Regions from separate parts of the Amycolatopsis tolypomycina genome, predicted to be linked through region 1. Evidence: riboswitches for the same ligand, from Rfam matches in the RefSeq annotation. Region 1 holds a riboswitch; each other region holds the start of a gene.
The links. A riboswitch is a leader RNA that binds a small molecule or an ion and turns the genes downstream of it on or off. The one in region 1 is predicted to bind S-adenosylmethionine.
Positions count from the first base shown of each region.

Region 2: it holds a riboswitch for S-adenosylmethionine, as region 1 does, so the genes downstream of both, thrC (threonine synthase) here and BLW76_RS18315 (aminotransferase class V-fold PLP-dependent enzyme) in region 1, are expected to answer to the same signal.
Region 3: it holds a riboswitch for S-adenosylmethionine, as region 1 does, so the genes downstream of both, BLW76_RS43380 (methionine ABC transporter ATP-binding protein) here and BLW76_RS18315 (aminotransferase class V-fold PLP-dependent enzyme) in region 1, are expected to answer to the same signal.

Region 1 covers NZ_FNSO01000004.1:1,636,326-1,642,748, forward strand. The annotation lists gene BLW76_RS18295 (penicillin-binding transpeptidase domain-containing protein) at 1-205, shown strand, start outside; gene BLW76_RS18300 (ArsR/SmtB family transcription factor) at 314-1,003, shown strand; gene BLW76_RS18305 (potassium/proton antiporter) at 1,101-2,579, shown strand; gene BLW76_RS18310 (M23 family metallopeptidase) at 2,662-3,306, shown strand; SAM riboswitch class IV at 3,397-3,511, shown strand; gene BLW76_RS18315 (aminotransferase class V-fold PLP-dependent enzyme) at 3,551-4,885, shown strand; gene BLW76_RS18320 (hypothetical protein) at 4,902-5,321, shown strand; gene BLW76_RS49170 (hypothetical protein) at 5,326-5,913, shown strand; gene lspA (signal peptidase II) at 5,937-6,423, shown strand, end outside.
Region 2 covers NZ_FNSO01000004.1:5,794,709-5,801,131, reverse strand. The annotation lists gene BLW76_RS36240 (ComEC/Rec2 family competence protein) at 74-2,455, shown strand; gene thrC (threonine synthase) at 2,456-3,721, opposite strand; SAM riboswitch class I at 3,735-3,868, opposite strand; gene holA (DNA polymerase III subunit delta) at 4,015-4,995, shown strand; gene rpsT (30S ribosomal protein S20) at 5,255-5,515, opposite strand; gene BLW76_RS36220 (DMT family transporter) at 5,856-6,423, shown strand, end outside.
Region 3 covers NZ_FNSO01000004.1:7,335,284-7,341,706, reverse strand. The annotation lists gene BLW76_RS43390 (resuscitation-promoting factor) at 153-1,577, shown strand; gene rsmA (16S rRNA (adenine(1518)-N(6)/adenine(1519)-N(6))-dimethyltransferase RsmA) at 1,662-2,498, shown strand; SAM riboswitch class I at 2,624-2,714, shown strand; gene BLW76_RS43380 (methionine ABC transporter ATP-binding protein) at 2,924-3,937, shown strand; gene BLW76_RS43375 (4-(cytidine 5'-diphospho)-2-C-methyl-D-erythritol kinase) at 4,069-5,031, shown strand; gene BLW76_RS43370 (ASCH domain-containing protein) at 5,028-5,435, shown strand; gene BLW76_RS43365 (ABC-F family ATP-binding cassette domain-containing protein) at 5,440-6,423, shown strand, end outside.

The DNA.
Region 1 (6,423 bases):
GGTGACGAGCGGTACGGGCCACGCGGCGGCCGCGGCCGGGAACGTCTTCGGCAAGACGGGCACCGCCCAGTTCGGCGACGGTTCGAACGCCACGGGCTGGTTCGTCGGCTACCGCGACAAGGTGGCGTTCGCGGTGGTCCTGGAGAACTCGAACGACTCGGGCCCGGCGGTCCAGCTGGCCACGAAGTTCCTGAAGGCCCTCTGACCCGGGCACTTTCACGTGAAAGTGCCCCGCCCTGGTGGGCACTTTCACGTGAAAGTGCCCACCGACGGTTCGGCGCCGGGCGAAGTGTGGCGGCCGTAGCGTGGGGGCATGGAGACGATCGCGCTGGCCGAGGTGGCCGCGGTGCTCGCCGAGCCGAGCCGGGCCACCATGTGCCTCGTGCTGCTGGACGGGCGGGCCTGGACCGTCGGCGAGCTCGCGAAGGCGGCCGGGATCGCGCTGTCGACGGCCAGTGAGCACGTCAGCCGGCTGGCCGGCGCCGGCTTCGTCGTCCGGGTCAAGCAGGGGCGGGCCAGTTACGTCCGGATCGCCGACCCGCGGGTAGCCGAGCTGATCGAGCACCTCGCCCAGCACGCCGAGCACCGGCCGGTGACCGGCCTGAAGTCGTCGCTGCGGGCGCGGCGGCTCGGCTTCGCCCGCACCTGCTACGACCACCTCGCCGGCGAGCTCGGCGTCGCCCTGCGCGACGGCATGCTCGCCGCCGGCCTGGTCGGTACCGCCGATGGGCTGACGCTGACCCCGCGCGGCCGCGCGGTGCTGGAGGAGCTCGGCGTGCCGGTCGCCGCCGGGCGAAGGCCGCTGCTGCGGGACTGTCTGGATTGGACGGAGCGCCGCGACCACCTCGCCGGTGCCCTGCCCGCCGCCCTGCTCGACCGGGCCGTCGACGCCGGCTGGGTGGCCAGGGACGACCACCGGGCGGTCAAGGTCCTCCCCGCGGCGGGGGAGCCCTTCGCCGCGCTCGGTGTCGATCTCGATCTCGACCTGCTCGCGAGGCCCTAACACACGGTGTCTCCGGCACCAAGCAGCGGTACACGAACGAGTTAATCCCTGCGCCTCACTATTCTGAGGGCCCCACGGCACTCGGGAGGAGGCGGGCATGAACCAGCTTCCCGTGCTGCTCGGCGTCGGCGGCGTCGTGCTCCTCGCGTCCGTGCTGGCCGTGCGCGTGTCGATCCGGCTCGGCCTGCCCTCGCTGCTGCTGTACCTGGGGATCGGCGTCCTGCTGGGCGAAGCCGGCTTCGGCATCCGGTTCGACAACCCCGAACTCACCCAGTCGCTCGGCCTCGCCGCGCTCGTCATGATCCTCGCCGAAGGCGGGCTGACCACCCGGTGGTCGGCGGTGAAACCCGCGCTGGGCCGCGGAATCGCACTGTCCACAGTGGCCGTCGTGGTGAGCGTCGCGGCCACCGGCGCCGCCCTGCACTGGCTGCTGGGCCTCGACTGGCGGCTGGCCCTGCTGTGGGGCGCGGTGCTCGCCTCGACCGACGCGGCCGCGGTGTTTTCGGTGCTGCGCACGGCGGGAATCGGAAAACGGCTCACCGGCGCGCTCGAACTCGAGTCGGGGATCAACGACGCGCCGGCGTACATCGCCGTCGTGGTGCTGGCCGAAGGCACCACTGTGGACTGGACGCTGCCGCTGCTGGTGGTCTACGAGCTGACGGCGGGCCTGGTCATCGGCCTGGCCTTCGGCTGGCTCGGCGGGATCGCGCTGCGCCGGGCCGCGCTGCCGGCGACCGGTCTCTACCCGCTGGCCACGGTCGCGGTGTGCGTCGTCGCGTACTCGTCCGGGCAGCTGCTGCACGCGTCCGGGCTGCTCGCCACCTACGTTGCCGCGCTGGTGCTCGGCAATTCGCGGCTGCCACACCGGTCGGACACGCTCTCGTTCGCCGAGGGGCTCGGGTGGCTGGCGCAGATCGGGCTGTTCGTGCTGCTCGGCCTGTTCGCCTCGCCGGGCCGGCTGCTCGACGCGATCGTGCCGGGCCTGGTCGCGGGCGCCGTCGTGCTGCTGCTGGCGCGGCCGCTGTCGGTCGTGCTGTCGATGCTGCCGTTCCGCCTGCCGTGGCGGGAACAGGCGTTCCTGTCGTGGGCCGGGCTGCGCGGTGCCGTGCCGATCGTGCTCGCCATGATCCCGCTGTCGCAGGGCCTGCCGGGCGCGCAGCGGCTGGTCGACGCGGTGTTCGTGCTGGTCATCGTGCTGACGCTGGTGCAGGGGGCGACGCTCGGCCCGCTCGCGCGCAAGCTCGGGCTGGCCAAGAAGTCCGAGGCGCACGAGATCGAGGTCGACTCCGCGCCGCTGGACGAACTGGGCGCGGAACTGCTGCAGGTCCGCATCCAGCCGGGGTCGAAGCTGCACGGCGTGTACCTGTCCGAGCTGCGGCTGCCCATCGGGGCGACGATCAGCCTGGTCGTCCGCGACGGCGCGGGCTTCACGCCGCAGAAGACCAGCCGGCTGCAGGAGCACGACCAGTTGCTGGTCGTCACGACGAGCGCCGTCCGCGACGCCGTCGAACGCCGGTTGCGCGCGGTCGACCGGGCCGGGCGCCTGGCCCGGTGGAAGGGCGAGTCCGGCCGGTAATTCACACACAGTCTTCCCTGTAGTCCCTCTTTTGGCTTAATGTGCGCTCGTTCGAGTGAACATTGCCGGAGGAGTGCGTGCGGTGAACGTTTCGGTGCGAATGGCGGGCCTGGCTGCTGCGGTCATCTCGGCGGTGGGGCTCGCCGCCACCCCGGCGTCCGCCGCGCCGTTTCCGGAGCTGACGTTGCCGTTCGCGGCCGGCCAGCAGGTCTACTCGGCGGGCGTCCACTCCGACGACGGCAGCACCGGCGTCAAGAACGCCATCGACTTCAGCCCCGCCGACGGGACGGTCCGGGCGCCGCTGGCCGGCACGGTCCGCCTGCAGCACTGTGCGGGCGGTGACTGGGTGACCCTCGATCACCCGGGTGGGTGGCGGACGGGCTACTACCACCTGGAGGGCATCCGCGTCACCGACGGTGAGCAGGTCGAGGCCGGCGCGGTCCTCGGTTCGACCGGGAACGCGCTGCCGTGCGGCGGCAGCAGCACGGGCGCCCACGTGCACTTCACGCTCTGGACGCTCCCGGACGCGGCGGCGGGCGACTGGGACGGCGTCGCGTTCGCCCGCCTGTCGACGACGGTCGCGGCGGCCCTCGGCGAGCCGATCGACGGCAAGACCCTGGGCGCCTGGCGGTTCGCGGCGGGGTCGGAGCAGTACTCGGGCACCGCGACGCACGTCGCGGAGGGCGTGGTGGTCCAGCTGCCGGGCCGCTTCCGCGCGAGCCGCTGACCGCGCTGCCACTCACCCTCTGTGAGCGCCGTCTCAGAATGTGAGGCGGGACTTGGCCGGCGACGGCCTTCTCGGTTACCTTCTGGCTCAGGTCATGAGTGCCAGCGCGAAGCCCCGGCTTGCTGGCCGGCAACCCTCCAACCGCGGTGGGGTGCCCCGGGTGAAGACCGGGCCGGTCGCGCCGTGCGACGGGCAAGCGCGGGCCCCTCGCCGGGGTCCCCCGGATCGCCGAGGAGGCACCCCGATGACTCTCGCCATCGACCGCACCCAGCTCGAAACCCGCGGAAACCACGCCATCCCCGCCGTCGCGGGCGCGGCGCTGCGAGTGCCGCTGGTGACCGGGGAAACCATCGGCTACGCCAACCTCGACCACGCCGCGAGCGCCCCCTGTCTCGACGCCGTCCGCACCAAGGTCGACGAGTTCCTGCCCTGGTACGCCAGCGTCCACCGCGGCGCCGGCTTCGCCTCGCAGGTCTCCACCAAGCTCTACGAGCGCACCCGCGACGTCCTGCGCCGCTTCGTCGGCGCGCGGCGGACCGACACCGTCGTCTTCACCCGCAACACCACCGATTCCTTCAACCTGCTCGCGCGCAGCCTGCCGCGGCACACCACGGTCGTCGTCTTCGACACCGAGCACCACGCCGCTCTCCTGCCGTGGCAGGGGCCGAACGTGCGCCGGATCCCGACCCCGCGCACCCGGCTGGCCGCGGTGTCCGCTGTGGACGAAGCACTCGCCGACGCCCCGCAGGGACCGCGGCTGGTCGTCGTCACCGGAGCGTCCAATGTGACCGGTGAGCTGCTCCCGGTGGCGGAAATCGCCGCCGTGGCGCGGAAACACGGCGCCCGCGTCGCGCTCGACGCCGCCCAGCTGGCCCCGCACCGCCGGATCTCGATCAAGGACTTGGACGTCGACTACGTCGCCCTGTCCGGCCACAAGCTCTACGCCCCCTTCGGTGCCGGCGCGCTGATCGGCCGCGCCGACTGGCTGCGTGCCGCCCGTCCGTACCTCGCCGGCGGCGGCGCGACCAAGCTCGTCACCGAAGACGCCGTCGTCTGGAACACCGGCCCGGAACGCCACGAAGCCGGCTCGCCCAACACCGTCGGCGTGTACGCGCTCGGCGTCGCGTGCGAGACCCTGAGCGAGAACTGGGCCGCGATCGAAGACCACGAGCAGGCCCTGCTCGCCCGGCTGCGCAAGGGTCTCGAGAGCATCCCGGGCTGCGCCGAGCTGCGGCTGTTCGACGCGCCGGTCGACCGGGTCGGCACGGTCAGCTTCGTCGTCGACGGCTTCGACCCCGGCTGGCTCGCCGCCGTGCTGTCGGCCGAGTACGGCATCGGCGTCCGCGACGGCGCCTTCTGCGCCCACATCGCGGCCAAGCGCTTGATCGGCGTCACCGGCGGCGACGGGCAGCAGGCGGTCCGCGTCAGCCTCGGCCTCGGCAGCACGGAGGAGCACGTCGACCGCGTGCTCCTGGCCCTGCGCCAGATCGTCGCGCGCGGCGCCCGCTGGGAGTACGCGAAGGTGGACGGCCGCTGGGCGCCGGTCGGCGACCCGCGGGAGCTGCCGCCCTTCTGCTGAGCGCTAGCCTGGGCGGATGGGGAGAGGGCCGCGTTTCTGGTTTCCGCTGGCACTGCTGGGATTCGCCGAGATCGGCCTGGCTGCGGTGCAACTGCTGGCGCGCCGCAGCCAGGCCCAAGCCGAAGCCGCGAACCTCCTGCTCCGGCCGGCTGTCCCGCCCGGCACCACCGAGTACAGCCGCGCGCTGTGGCTTCCCCTGGACGACTTCCACACGACGGGGAATCCCTTGCCCAGCGGACCCGCGTGGCTGGTCGCGCTCGGCCTGCTCGTCCTCGCCGCGTACGAGCGCAGCCGGTTCATCCTGGTGACGACGGCCGCGTTCGCCCTGGTCGCCGTGGTGCTCTCGGCGGACATGGCGGGCATGCTGGCCTCGGCCATTATCCTCCTGGCCGCCGCCTTCGTCGCCCTGCTGCGGCAGAAGCCCCGGATACCCTGACCCGATGGGGAGTCCGCGGAGGTCCTGGTTCCCGTTGGCCGCGCTGGGGTTCGCGCTGCTCGTGCTGGTGGCCGTCGAACTGGTCCCCGCCCCCAACAAGAGCACGCTGAACGGGGCCGCCGACAACGCGCTCAGCGGCACCGGCCTGGCGAGTGAGCAGCGTTCGGTCGCCATCGCCGTCGCGTACGACGTCGTGCCGTCGGCGACGCTCGGCTGGCTCGCCGGCCTCGCCTGCGTGGTCCTCGCCGTCGCCGCCTGGTACTGGCGGCAGCTGCGGCCACCGCGCCCGGGCCGGTTCGTCCTCGGCACGCTCGGGGCGCTGGCCGCCGTCCCGCTGCTCGACCTGGCCGGCGCCCTCCAGTTCCGGCTCGACGGCGACGTCCGCGGCCCGCTGCTCGCGACGCTGGGCCTCCTCGTGCTGGCGGCCTACGAGCGCAGCTGGTTCCTGACCACCGTCGCCGGGGTGTTCGCACTGGTCGCGACGCTGTTCGAGCCCCCGGCCGCGGGCGCGCTCGGCGGGGCGGGCGTCCTGCTCGCGGCCGCGTTCGCCGTGCTCCTGCGGCCGCGTCCGGACGGGCCCGCCGCGGCCTGACCAGCGCCGTGGACAATGGAGCGGTGAGCACCGAGCCCAGCCACTCCGAACCCGACACCGCCGCGCCCGCCGAAGCGGTGCCCGACACCGCGGCCGATCCTGCGGCCGACGCGCCCGAGAACCCGGAGGTCCCGGCGAAGCCGCTGCTGCCGAAGCGGCGGGTCGGCTGGGTCTTCGCGGTCGCCGTCGTGTTCTGGGCGATCGACCTGGTGACGAAGAACCTGGTCGTCGCCAACCTGGAGGGCAAGGAGCCGGTCCGGATCCTCGGCGGGCTGATCTACCTGCAGGTGATCCGCAACCCGGGTGCCGCGTTCTCGATGGCCACCGGCATGACCTGGGTGCTCGCCCTCGTCGCGCTCGCCGTCGTCATCGCGATCGTCTGGCTCTCGCGGCGGCTGCGCTCGATCGGCTGGGCGATCGGCCTCGGCCTCGTGCTCGCCGGCGCCACCGGCAACCTGACCGACCGCATCTTCCGCGCGCCCGGCGGGCTGCAGGGCCACGTCGTCGACT
Region 2 (6,423 bases), 4.2 Mb from region 1:
CCGACACCGGGTTACTCCCGCCAGGCGCCGTCGGCAAGCCCGCATCAGCCCGCCCGCGCGAGGTGACCCCCACATGACCTCCCTCCCCACAACCGACACCCGTCAGGACATGCGCTTGCTCCCCGCGACATCCGCGTGCTGGCTGGCGGCCCTGGCCGGCCTGCTCCTCGGCTGGTGGACGGCCGTCGCAGCCGGGCTCGCCTCGGCTGTGCTCGCCGCGCTGGTGCTGTGGCGAGCCCGCGGCCGTCCCCGTGCGCGCGACGCGGCGGCAGCCCTCCTGGTCCTGGGCCTCCTCACCGCAGGCCCGGTCGCCTGGCGGATCCGCGACGCGCAGCGTGACGAACTGCGTGCCCCAGCGGCGGAAGGCCTGCCGGCGGCATTGCGCGTCGTCGTCGCCGAACGCCCGAAGCCGGTGCGCAGCGCGGGGTACGCCGACCGGCAGGCCGGCGCCCGCTCGGTCGTGCTGGCCGCCGACGTGCGCACGGCATCGGTCGACGGACGGCCGGTCCCGTCGTCCGGCCGCGTCCTGCTGCTGGCGCCGGTCGCGCACTGGGCCCCGCTGCTGCCGGGACAGGAGGTCACCGCGACCGGTCTGCTGATGCCGCCGCGCGGTGCGGACCTGACCGTGGCCGTCCTGTCGGTACGCGGCCCGCCGGTGGATCCCGGCCCGGCACCGTGGTGGCAGCGGGCTTCGGCCGGGCTGCGCGCGGGCCTGCACGACCTGTGCCAGGTCCTGCCGGAGGAACCGGCGGGCCTGCTCCCGGGCCTGGTGCTGGGCGACACGAGCGCGTTGTCCCCTCGCGTCGAGCAGGAATTCGTCTCCGCCGGTCTCGCGCACCTCACCGCGGTCAGCGGCGGGAACCTCGCGGTGGTCTGCGGAGCGGTGCTGCTCCTGCTGCGCCTCCTCCGGCTCGGGCCCCGGCTGTCGGCCGCGGCGGCCGGGACGTGCCTGGCCGGCTTCCTCGTCCTGGTCGGCCCGGAGCCGAGCGTGCTGCGTGCGGGCGTCATGGCGGCCGTGGCGTTGCTGGCACTGGCGCTGGGACGGCGGGGTTCGGCGCTGCCCGCGCTGGCCTTCGCGGTGTGCCTCCTGGTGGTGTCGGATCCCGCGATGGCCACGGACTTCGGGTTCGCCCTGTCGGTGTGCGCCACCGGCGGCCTGGTGCTGCTCGCGCCGCGCTGGGCCGGCGCGCTGGTGCGTCGCGGGATCCCGCCGGGGTTCGCGGAGGGCTTGGCGGTCCCGCTGGCGGCTTTCCTGGTGACGGCGCCGGTGCTGGCCGGCATGGCGGGGTCGGTGAGCCTGGTTTCGGTGCTGACCAACGTCCTCGCCGCGCCCGTCGTCGCCCCGGCGACGGTGCTTGGTGTGCTGGCGACGGTCACCGGCCCGTGGTGGCCGGGCGCCGGGAAGGTCCTGGTGCACCTGGCCGACCCGGAGGCCGAGTGGCTGATCACGGTCGCCCGGCACGGCGCGCGGGCACCGGGCGCGGTCATCGCCTGGCCCGGTGGCTGGCTGGGCGGGCTCCTCGCCGCGGCCGTGCTGGGCGTGCTGGTGCTGGCGGCCCGGCATCGGTGCCTGCGGGTGTTGATGGCGGCGGTCGTCGCCGGTGCGCTGCTGGTGTTCGTGCCGGTCCGGGTGCTGGCGCCGGCGTGGCCGCCGCGGAACTGGGCGATGGTCGAGTGCGACGTCGGCCAGGGCGACGCGGTCGTGCTGGCGACCGCCGAACCGGGCCGGGCGGTCGTCGTGGACGCCGGACCGGAGCCGGGCCCGGTCGACGAGTGCCTGCACCGGCTCGGGATCGACCGGATCCCGCTGCTGGTGCTGAGCCACCTGCACGCCGACCACATCGGTGGCCTCACCTCGGTGTTCGACGGCCGCGCGGTCGGCGCGATCGCCGTCGGCCCCGGGCGGTCACCGGGGTGGGCGTGGCGCCAGGTCGCCGCCGAGGCAGCCCGGCGGGCGGTGCCGTTGGTAGAGCTCAACCCGGGCGAGCGGCTCGGCTGGCCGGGCCTGGCGCTCGACGTCCTGGGCCCGCGGTACGTCCCGGCGCGGCAGACGGATCCACAGGACGGCACGACGATCAACAACAGCTCGGTGGTGCTCCGCGCGGAGACCACGGCGGGCCGGGTCCTGCTGACCGGCGACGTCGAACTGGCCGCGCAGGCGGATCTGCTGGCCGACATCGGAAATCTGACGGCGGAGGTGTTGAAGGTGCCCCACCACGGCAGCCGCTACTCGCTGCCTTCGTTCCTCGCGGCGGTGGCTCCGCGGGTGGCGTTGGTCAGCGTGGGTGCGGGGAACACGTACGGCCACCCGAGTAAGTCCACAATGGACACGCTGGGGGCGCTCGGCGCGCTGGTCGCCCGGACCGACGTGGACGGCGACACCGCGGTGGTCGGCGAGCGGGCGGCCCCGGCGATCGTTCGCCGGGGCGAGCCGCGTGGCCCGCCCCGGCGGTGATCAGTAGCCGAGCGCCTCGTTCACCGCGGCCGCGGACGGCGGCAGCGTCGCCTTCGGGCCCACGTGGTTCTCGATGGCGTCGAGGGTCTTGAGGCCGTCGCCGGTGATCAGCAGGACGGTCTCGGCGTCCGGGTCCAGCTTGCCCGTCTCGACCAGCTTCTTCGCCGTGGCGACGGTGACCCCGCCCGCCGTCTCGGTGAAGATGCCTTCGGTGCGGGCCAGCAGGCGGATGCCCTCGACGACCTCTTCGTCGGAGACGTCCTCGATCGCGCCGCCGGTGCGGTTGACGATGTCGAGCACGTACGGGCCGTCGGCCGGGTTGCCGATCGCCAGCGAGCGGGCGATGGTGTCCGGCTTCACCGGCTGGACCACGTCGTGGCCTTCGCGGAACGCGGCCGACACCGGCGAGCAGCCGGTGGCCTGCGCGCCGAACACCTTGTACGGGCTGGCGTCCACGAGACCGAGCTGACCCAGCTCGCGGAAACCCTTGTCCACCTTGGTCAGCTGCGAACCGGAGGCGATCGGCACGACGATCTGCGGCGGGATGCGCCAGCCGAGCTGCTCGGCGACCTCGAAGGCCAGCGTCTTCGAGCCCTCCGAGTAGTACGGCCGGACGTTCACGTTGACGAACGCCCACTTCGGGTGCTCACCCGCGAGCTCGGTGGCGAGGCGGTTGACGTCGTCGTAGTTGCCGTCGATGGCGAGGAGGTCGCCGTCGTACACCGCGGTGGTGAGGATCTTGGCGCGCTCGAGGGTCTTCGGGATCAGCACGACCGACCGCCAGCCGGCACGGGCCGCCGCGGCGGCCGTCGCGTTGGCCAGGTTGCCGGTCGACGGACACGCGAGCACCTCGAAGCCGAACTCGCGGGCCGCGGCCAGGGCGACGGCGACGACGCGGTCCTTGAACGAGTGCGTCGGGTTGCCGGTGTCGTCCTTGACCCACACGCGCTTGAGGCCGAGTTCCTTGGCGAGGCGGTCGGCGCGCACCAGCCGCGTCGCACCCGGCTCGGTGTTCGGGATCTCTTCGACGTTGGACGGAACAGGAAGGAGTTTCTTGTAGCGCCAGATGTTCTTGGGGCCGGCCTCGATGTCTTCGCGGCGGACGCGGCCGAAGTCGTAGGCGACCTCGAGCGGCGAGAAGTCTTCGGCGGAGACGAATTCCGGAGCGAGCGGCTGCCGGTGGCCCTCTTCCTTCGACACCAGTTCGACGGCCGGGCCCAGATCCGGGGTCTTCGTGGTGGAGGTCGTGCCGAGGGTGGCGGTCATCGCGAGGTTCCTTTCCTCATCTGCCCCGCCGAAGCGGGCCGGAATTGGCACCGTGGTCGTCAGCTATCCCGCGTTTGCAGGATGACGGGCTGTACGCCGGTTGCCGGGGCTTCGTCGGGCCGTTCCCTCTGCCCCTCTGGATGAGCGGTATTCGGTTGTCGGTGCACGCACGCCGGAAGTTCCGGGGCGGCTGCCTCGGCTACACCGTACGACATCGTGCGCGGGCCGTGCCACGGTGCCCGCTCGACATCACCGGAGCGGGGGCACGGAAGCGCAAGTGAGAGGATTCCCGGGTGACCGCGCAAGCCACCGCCCCGGCCCCGCTGCACCTGGTGCTGGGGGAGGAAGAACTGCTGATCGAGCGGGCCGTCCGCGAGACGCTCGCCGCCGCCCGCGCGACGGACGCGACGGCGGAGCTGACGCGGGTCCGGGTGTCCGATCTCACAGCCCCCGAGCTGGCCGAACTGGTGAGCCCGTCGCTGTTCAGCGAAGGCCGGGTGATCGTCCTCGAGTCGGCGCAGGACATCTCGCAGGAGCTGTCCGACGCCGTCGCGGCCTACCTGAAGGACCCGGCGGACGGGGTCGTGCTCGTCGTCGTGCACACCGGCGGCGGCCGCAGCAAGGCGGGCAAGTCGCTCCCGGCGGTGCTGAAGAAGGCCGGCGCCGAGGTCACGGAGTGCCCGAAGCTGACCAAGCCCGCCGAGCGGGAGCAGTTCGTGCGCCACGAGGTCCGCCGGGTGGGCGGCAAGATCGACCCGGCGGGCGTCGCGGCCCTCCTCGACGCGGTGGGCTCCGACCTGCGGGAACTGTCCTCGGCGGCGACGCAGCTGGTCGCGGACACGGGCGGCGCGGTCGACGCCGACGCGGTCCGCCGCTACCACCGCGGCCGCGCGGACGTGACCGGCTTCGCGGTCGCGGAGAAGGCGGTCAGCGGCGACCGGGCGGCGGCGCTGGAGTCCCTGCGCTGGGCGATGCAGCTCGGCGTCCCGCACGTCCTGGTGGCCGACGCACTGGCCGACGCGGTCCGCACGATCGCCCGGGTCTCCGGCGCCGGCCGGGGCAATCCGAACCAGCTGGCGGGCGAGCTCGGCATGCCGCCCTGGAAGATCCGCAAGGCACAGGGCCAGTCCCGCGGCTGGAACCCCGACGGCCTGGCGACGGCGATGCGCGTGGTCGCACGGCTGAACGCCGAGGTCAAGGGCGTGGCGGCAGACCCGGGCTACGCACTGGAGCGAGCGGTCCTGGAGGTGGCGGCCGCCAAGGGCGACCGCTGACCGACGCGCGGGCAGAGCGGGAACAGTGGGCGCTGCTGACCTTCGCCGAGCCGGTGCGCCAAGCCTGCGGCCCTGCACCCGACGGCGCGGGCTGCCGCCGACCACCGTGACCGGCCGTGCCGGCTACCGCCGGTCTCCGCGACCCTCCGAGCCCCGCGGGTTCCGTGTGGCCGCGCTCACCCCACCACCCGCCAGGCCGCACCCCCGGACGCGAGAAAGGCCCCGGCCGAAGCCGGGGCCTTTCCAGAAATCAAGCAGGTCAGAGCGCGTTGACGCGCTTGGCCAGCGCCGACTTCTTGTTGGCGGCCTGGTTGGCGTGGATGACGCCCTTCGAGACGGCCTTGTCCAGCTTCTGGGCGGCGTCGCGCTGCAGCTCGGCGGCCTTGGCCTTGTCGCCGGCCTCGGCGGCTTCGCGGACCTTGCGGATCGCGGTCTTCACCGAGGACCGGATCGCCTGGTTGCGCTGACGCGCCTTCTCGTTCGTCGTGATGCGCTTGATCTGCGACTTGATGTTGGCCATAGGGCAACTCCTGTTTCACTCGGTGAGATCGCTGCCGCGCTGAAGTGGCCCCGGTGAACCCGGGTTTCCTCCATGACGGAATGCCGCACGGGCAGCGAGCGACCACTCTAACAGCCTGGCCGCCGTCGCCCGGCGCCGGGAGTACCCTCGACCGTGGTCAGTGCCTAGGGTTCCGCCGCCGGTCCGCACGCCCGGGAAAGAAACAGCACCACACAACCAGGGCCGGCGGGGCTGGTCCGAGCGGCACCATCGGCGGGCCCGGACGGCCGGTCGTTCATCTGACGGGGCAAAAGCCTGGAGGACCTGCTTTCCGCGCGCGCGGAAAGCCCGAAGGGATCCCGTGAACGCCACCGCCTTGTCCCTGGTCCTCGTCGCGGCCGTCGTGCACGCCGTGTGGAACCTCGCCGCCAAGCGGATTTCCTCCGGTGGCACCCAGTTCGTCTGGCTCTACTACACCGCCGGTGCCGTCCTGATGCTGCCGATCACGGTGGTGCTGCTCGCCGTCGGCGCCGACCGTCCACAGTGGAGCTGGCTGCTGGCCGCCGTGGTCACCGCCGGCCTGCACATCGCCTACGGCATCGTGCTGCAGCGCGGGTACCGGGTCGGCGACCTCTCCGTCGTCTACCCCGTCGCGCGCGGCACCGGGCCGCTGCTGTCCGTGCTCGCCGCCGTCCTGGTGCTCGGCGAACGGCCCGGCCCGCTCGGCCTGGCCGGGGCCTTCCTGGTCGTCGCCGGGGTGCTGGTGATCAGCACCGGCCGCGCGGCCGACGACCCGCGGGCGGTGAAGGCCGGCATCGGTTACGGCCTCCTGACCGGCGCCGTCATCGCCGGCTACACCCTCTGGGACGCGCACTCCGTGACCGGCCTCGGCGTGCCGCCGGTCGTCTACTTCGGCCTCGGCTCGATCC
Region 3 (6,423 bases), 5.7 Mb from region 1:
GACACTCCGGGGGGTGTTTGCGCAACCCGCCTCGACCCGTTACTGTCCCGTGATCGTGCCGGTCGGTACTGCACTCAGCAGTTGCCGATTGTCACGCCCAGTCGTAGAGGCGGCGCCCCCGACCGTCGTCTCGTGAAAGGGAACGATCCCCGGTGACAGGTAGCAGACAGGCTGGAGCGCGCTCCGCGGCCGTCCTCGATCGGCATTACGAGGACACCGCATACGGCCAGCTCGACTTCTCCGACGACCCGAACATCACGCAGCAGGACATCCTCGCCGCGCTCGGCCCCGACGCCGACGCGATGATGGCCGAGATCGACGTCGACGTCGACGAACTGATCCGCCTCATCAACGCCGAGACGACCTACCTGCCGCCGATCGTCATCCCGGACGGCCTCGAGGAGGACCGCACCGCTTCCCCCGAAGCGCGTCGTGCGGCTCTGGACGAGGGCCTCCGCCAGACGACCAAGGTCTGGAAGCGCCGGTTCCTCAAGGGCGCCGTCCTCAGCGTCATGATCAGCGTCGCCGGCGGCGGCGCGGCCGCGCTGGCGATGAACAAGAGCATCACCGTCGACGTCGACGGCCACCAGCAGACCGTGCACTCCTTCGGCGACACCGTCGGCGAGGTGCTCGAGGACGCGGGCCTGTCCGTCGGCGAGCACGACTCCCTGTCGCCCTCCCCGCAGGCGGAGGTCGGCGACGGCGGCGTCATCAAGCTCGAGCGCGGCCGTCAGCTGAAGCTGATCGTCGACGGCACCGAGCGCACCTCCTGGGTCCGCGCGACCCACCTCGGCGACGCGCTGACCCAGCTCGGCATGGCCGAGATGGACAAGCCCGGCACGTGGATGTCCATGCCGAAGGACGGCGAGCTGCCCCTGCAGGGCGCCACCGTCGAGATCAAGACCCTGAAGAACATCACCCTGTACGACGGCGGCAACGCGCCGAAGCAGGTGAAGACCACCGCGGTCACGACGAAGGAGTTCCTGGGCGAGTACAAGCTCACCCTGGGCCCGGAGGACGCCGCCGAGGGTGGCCTGGACGTCAAGCTGACCGACGGCGCCGAGGTGCACATCAGCCGCACCGGCGTGTCGACGGTCGTCCAGAAGGAGACGATCGACCCGCCCGAGCAGCGCGTCGACGACCCGGACCTGGAGCAGGGCAAGACCAAGGTCGACGACCCCGGCACGCCCGGCGAGAAGGAAGTGACCTACAAGGTCACGCAGAAGAACGGCAAAGAGGTCGGCCGGGAGAGCATCTCCGAGAAGATCATCACGCCGGCCAAGCCGAAGATCACCCGCGTCGGCACCAAGAAGCCGGCCGACCCGCCGATCGGCGACTCGTCCTCGTGGGACCGCATCGCGCAGTGCGAGTCGGGCGGCAACTGGTCCATCAACACGGGCAACGGCTACTACGGCGGCCTCCAGTTCGACAAGCGCACGTGGGACGCCTACGGCGGCGACCAGTACGCCGAACTCCCCAGCCAGGCCACCAAGGCCCAGCAGATCGCGATCGCGGAGAAGGTCCGCGACGCCCGCGGCGGCTACAGCGCCTGGCCGGTCTGCGGCAAGAAGGCCTGACAGCGGTTTCGAACCGGCCCTCACCTCTTCGCGAGGTGGGGGCCGTTTCGCGGGTGCGGGATGCCGCATCGGTAAGCTCCACCGGTGGTTGAACTGCTGGGACCGGCCGAAATCCGCGGGCTGGCGGCCGAACTCGACGTGCGGCCGACCAAGAAGCTCGGGCAGAACTTCGTGCACGATCCCAACACCGTCCGGCGGATCGTCGAGCTGGCGAACGTCGGCGAGGGCGACGTCGTCCTCGAGGTCGGGCCCGGGCTCGGGTCGCTGACGCTCGGGCTGCTCGACACGGGCGCGCGGGTCGTCGCCGTCGAGATCGACCCCAAGCTCGCCGAACGGCTGCCCAAGACGGTCGCCGAGCGGGGCCCGGCAGCCGCGGACCGGCTGACCGTCGTCGGCGCCGACGCCCTGCGCGTCACGCGCGCCGAACTGGGCGAGCCGACCGCTCTCGTCGCCAACCTGCCCTACAACGTCGCCGTGCCCGTCGTGCTGCACCTGCTGGCCGAAATCCCGTCGCTGCGGACCGGCCTCGTCATGGTCCAGACCGAGGTGGCCGACCGGATGGCCGCCGGCCCCGGCAGCCGGATCTACGGCGTGCCCAGCGTCAAGCTCGCCTGGTACGGCACCGCACGCAAGGTCGCCGCCGTGCCACGCTCGGTGTTCTGGCCGGTGCCGAACGTCGATTCCGCGCTCGTCGCGTTCGAACGCGGCGACTCGACGGCGTCCGAAGACCGGGAGCTGCTCTTCGGCCTGGTCGACGCCGCTTTCTCACAACGCAGGAAGACGCTGCGGGCCGCGCTCGCGGGCTGGGCGGGCTCGGCCGAGCGCGCCGGCGAGCTCCTGACGGCCGCCGGGATCGATCCCCGAACCCGTGGTGAGCAGCTGAACGTGCACGACTTCGCCCGGATCGCCGCCGCCCGTTAGCAATCCACAGTGGAAGCGTGAAAATACGCCCTCTCCGCCCGTGATCCCGCCATTCGGACACCGCCACTCGTGTGATCTGGGCCAACAGGCTTGCGTTCGCTCCTCGGGATCGGTTTTACTCAGTACGTCCATCCCGAGCGACTGAGAGACCTGGCTCGCCGAAGTCGCAGCAACCACCCTCCACAGGGCAGGTGCTACCGCCAGGACCGATGGAGGCCGTTTTCGATGAAGAGGGTAGCCCGCCCCCTGCTCCTGACCAGGCGTCGCGTTGTCGACGAAGGCCGCCGCTCCGTGACCGCATGTCGACGCTCCCACTGAGCTCGTCCTAGCCGGTCCACCTCTTCTTCATGCACCGTCCGAACAGGACGGAACTCGCTTGCGGCCGGGTGCCGCGCGCTGCGCGCACCCCGTTTTCTGGAGCCTTCGTGATCACCGTCGAAAACCTGTCCAAAACCTTTGCCACCAACGGAAACTCCGTCATCGCCCTGCACGACGTGAGCGTCGAGGTCCAGGCCGGCTCGCTGTTCGGCGTGGTCGGTCCCGCCGGGTCCGGCAAGTCCGTCCTCGCCCGCTGCATCGCGCTGCAGGAGCGCCCCGACCGCGGCGTCGTCCGGCTCGACGGCCTCAACACCGGCACCCTCGACGGCCGCCGCCTCCGCGAAATCCGCCGTCAGCTCGGCGTCGTCTCGACGAAGCCGGAGCTGATCGCCGAGCGCACCATCGCCGGCAACATCGCCTCCCCGCTGGAGCAACTCGGCGTCGACGGCCCGCAGCGCCGCAGCCGGGTCGGCTCGCTGCTCGACCTCGTCGGCCTGACCCAGCGCGCCGCGCAGCGGCCCGATGAGCTGTCCGCCGGCCAGCTCCGCCGCGTCGCGGTCGCGAAGGCGCTGGCGGCGGCACCGGCCGTGCTGCTGGCCGACGACCCGACCGCGGGTGTCGACCCGGAGGAGGCCGGCGCGGTGCTCGCCGTGCTCGACCGGGCGCGTTCCGAGCTGGGCACCACGGTCGTCGTCACGACGCCGGACGCGGGCGTGGTCCGCCGGGTCTGCGACGACGTCGCGGTGCTGGAGGACGGCACGGTCGTCGAGCGCGGCACGGTGCTCGACCTGATCTCGAACCCGGCCAGCCGCACCGCGCAGGCGCTGCTGCCCGCCATCGAGACCACCCGCGCGCAGGTGGCGCGCTACGACCGCTCGGCCGACGTCGTGCTGGTCGGCTTCGCCTCGGTGGGCGCGCTGCTGCCCGAGGCCGCCGGCCGCTTCGACGTCGAGTTCGCCACCATCGGCGGCGGCCTGACCCGCATCGGCGACACGCCGGTCGGCCGCTTCCGCCTGGGTGTCCGCGGCGAGCGCGCCGACGCGGCGCTGGCCTGGGTCGCCGAGCGCGGCGGCCACGTCACGCACACCGCGCGCGGCCCGCAGGGCGTGGCGGCTGCCTGACCCGGCCTGGCCTGGCCCCAAGCGCCCCAATGTGGCGTTCGGTGCGTCAGACGCACCCAATGTGGCGTTCGGTGCGTTGGACGCAACCAACGCCACATTGGGGCGCATTGGCGGGCACGTAGGCTGGTCGGGTGCTCGCCGTAGTTCCGCCCCCAGTCACCGTCCGGGTCCCGGCCAAGGTCAACCTGCACCTTTCGGTCGACGACCTGCGCGAAGACGGTTACCACGAGCTGGTCACCGTGTTCCAGGCGCTGTCGCTGACCGACGAGGTGACCGTCGCGGTCACCGAAGAGCCCGGCATCGAGGTCTACGGCGAGGGGGAGGGCACGGTCCCGACCGGCCCCGAAAACCTGGCCTGGCGCGCGGTCGAAGCGCTGGCCTCGCACGTCGGGCGCACCGAAGAGCCGAAGGTCCGGGTGGTGCTGCGCAAGGGCATCCCGGTCGCCGGCGGCATGGCGGGCGGCAGCGCCGACGCGGCGGCGACGCTGGTCGGGCTCGCGTCGCTGTGGGGTCTCGACGTCACCCGCGACGAGCTGGCCGAGATCGCGGCCGGCCTGGGCAGCGACGTCCCGTTCGCGCTCTACGGCGGCACCGCGCTGGGCACCGGCCGCGGCGAGCAGCTGGTCCCGGTGCTGTCACGGCACACGTTCCACTGGGTGCTGGCCTTCGCCGCCGAAGGGCTGTCGACGCCGAAGGTGTTCGGCGAGCTCGACCGCCTGCGCGCGGCGGGCAACCCGCCCCGCATCGGCTCGCACACGCCGGTCGTGGAGGCGCTGGCCTCGGGCGACCCGCGCCAGCTGGCCCTCCTGCTGGGCAACGACCTCCAGGCGGCGGCGGTCTCGCTGCGGCCCGACCTGCGCCGCACGCTCCGCGCGGGCGTCAACGCGGGCGCGCTCGCCGGCACGGTGTCCGGTTCCGGCCCGACGTGCGCGTTCCTCTGCGAAGACGCACAGTCGGCGGTGGAGGTCGCGGCCGAGCTGTCGGGCGCGGGTGTGTGCCGCACGGTCCGCGTGGCCCACGGTCCGGTCCCCGGCGCCCGGGTCGTCGGCGGCGACGACGCGCCGCGGCCGGCGCCGCCGCGGGTGCACGCATGAAGCACGCCGAGTTCGCGTTCCCGGGCCCGCTGCGCGACAAGCTGGTGGCGGCGGTCCTGCGCGGGGAGAAGACGTCGACCACCGGCCTGGTCGCCGAGTACGAGAAGTACGGCGAAGAGCTGCCCGTCGTCGGCGAGCGCGAGTTGATGATCGACTCGGCAGGTGAGGGGGTCGCGGTGCTCGAGACCACCGAGGTCCGCATCCTTCCACTGTCCGAAGTGGACCTCCAGCACGCGCTCGACGAGGGCGAGGGCTTCACCAGCGTCGCCGAATGGCGCGCCGACCACACGGACTACTGGCAGGGCGCCGAAATGCGCGCGGCCATGGAAGATCCGGAGTTCACCGTGGACGACACGACACTGGTCGTGGCGACCCGTTTTATCATTGTGGAAAGGATCGGCTGAGCGGATGGCCAACCTGGTCAACCTGGAGGCGGTGAGCAAGTCCTACGGGGTTCGCCCGCTCTTGGACGGCGTTTCCCTCGGCATCGCGGCCGGGCAGCGCGTCGGCGTCGTCGGCCTCAACGGGGGCGGCAAGACCACCCTGCTGGAAGTCCTTTCCGGACTGTCCGAACCGGACTCCGGACGGGTGAGCCACGTGCGCGACCTGCGGATGGCCGTGGTCACCCAGCGCACGGAACTCCCGGACGGCAGCACGGTCGGCGACGTCGTGCTCGAACGCTACGGCGCCGAGCACGAATGGGCCGCCGACGCCCGCGTCCGGTCCATTGTGGACGGCTTGGGTATCACGGCGATCGGCCTGGACACGCCGACGGCGAACCTGTCCGGCGGCGAGCGGCGCCGGGTCTCGCTGGCCGCCGCGCTCACCGGCGAGCTCGACCTGATCGTCCTCGACGAGCCGACCAACCACCTCGACGTCGAAGGTGTCCGCTGGCTGGCCGACCACCTGCTGGCCCGGAAGGTCGCCGTCGTGGTCGTCACGCACGACCGGTGGTTCCTCGACACCGTCGCGACGCTGACGTGGGAGGTCGCGAACGGCCGCGTCGAGCAGTACGAAGGTGGTTACGCCGACTGGATCTTCGCCCGCGCCGAGCGCGCGCGGCTGGCCGCGACGGCCGAGGAGAAGCGGCAGAACCTGGCCCGCAAGGAGCTGGCGTGGCTGCGCCGCGGCCCGCAGGCGCGCTCGTCGAAGCCGCGTTACCGCGTGGAGGCGGCCGAAGCGCTGATCGCCGACGTCCCGCCGCCGCGTGACTCCGTCGAGCTGCAGGCGTTCGCGAAGCGGCGGCTCGGCAAGACCGTGCTGGAGCTGGAGGACACGACGTACCAGGTGGGCGAGCGGAAGCTGCTCGACCACGTCACCTGGCGGATCGGCCCCGGTGACCGGATCGGCCTGGTCGGCGTCAACGGTTCGGGCAAGACTTCGCTGCTGAAG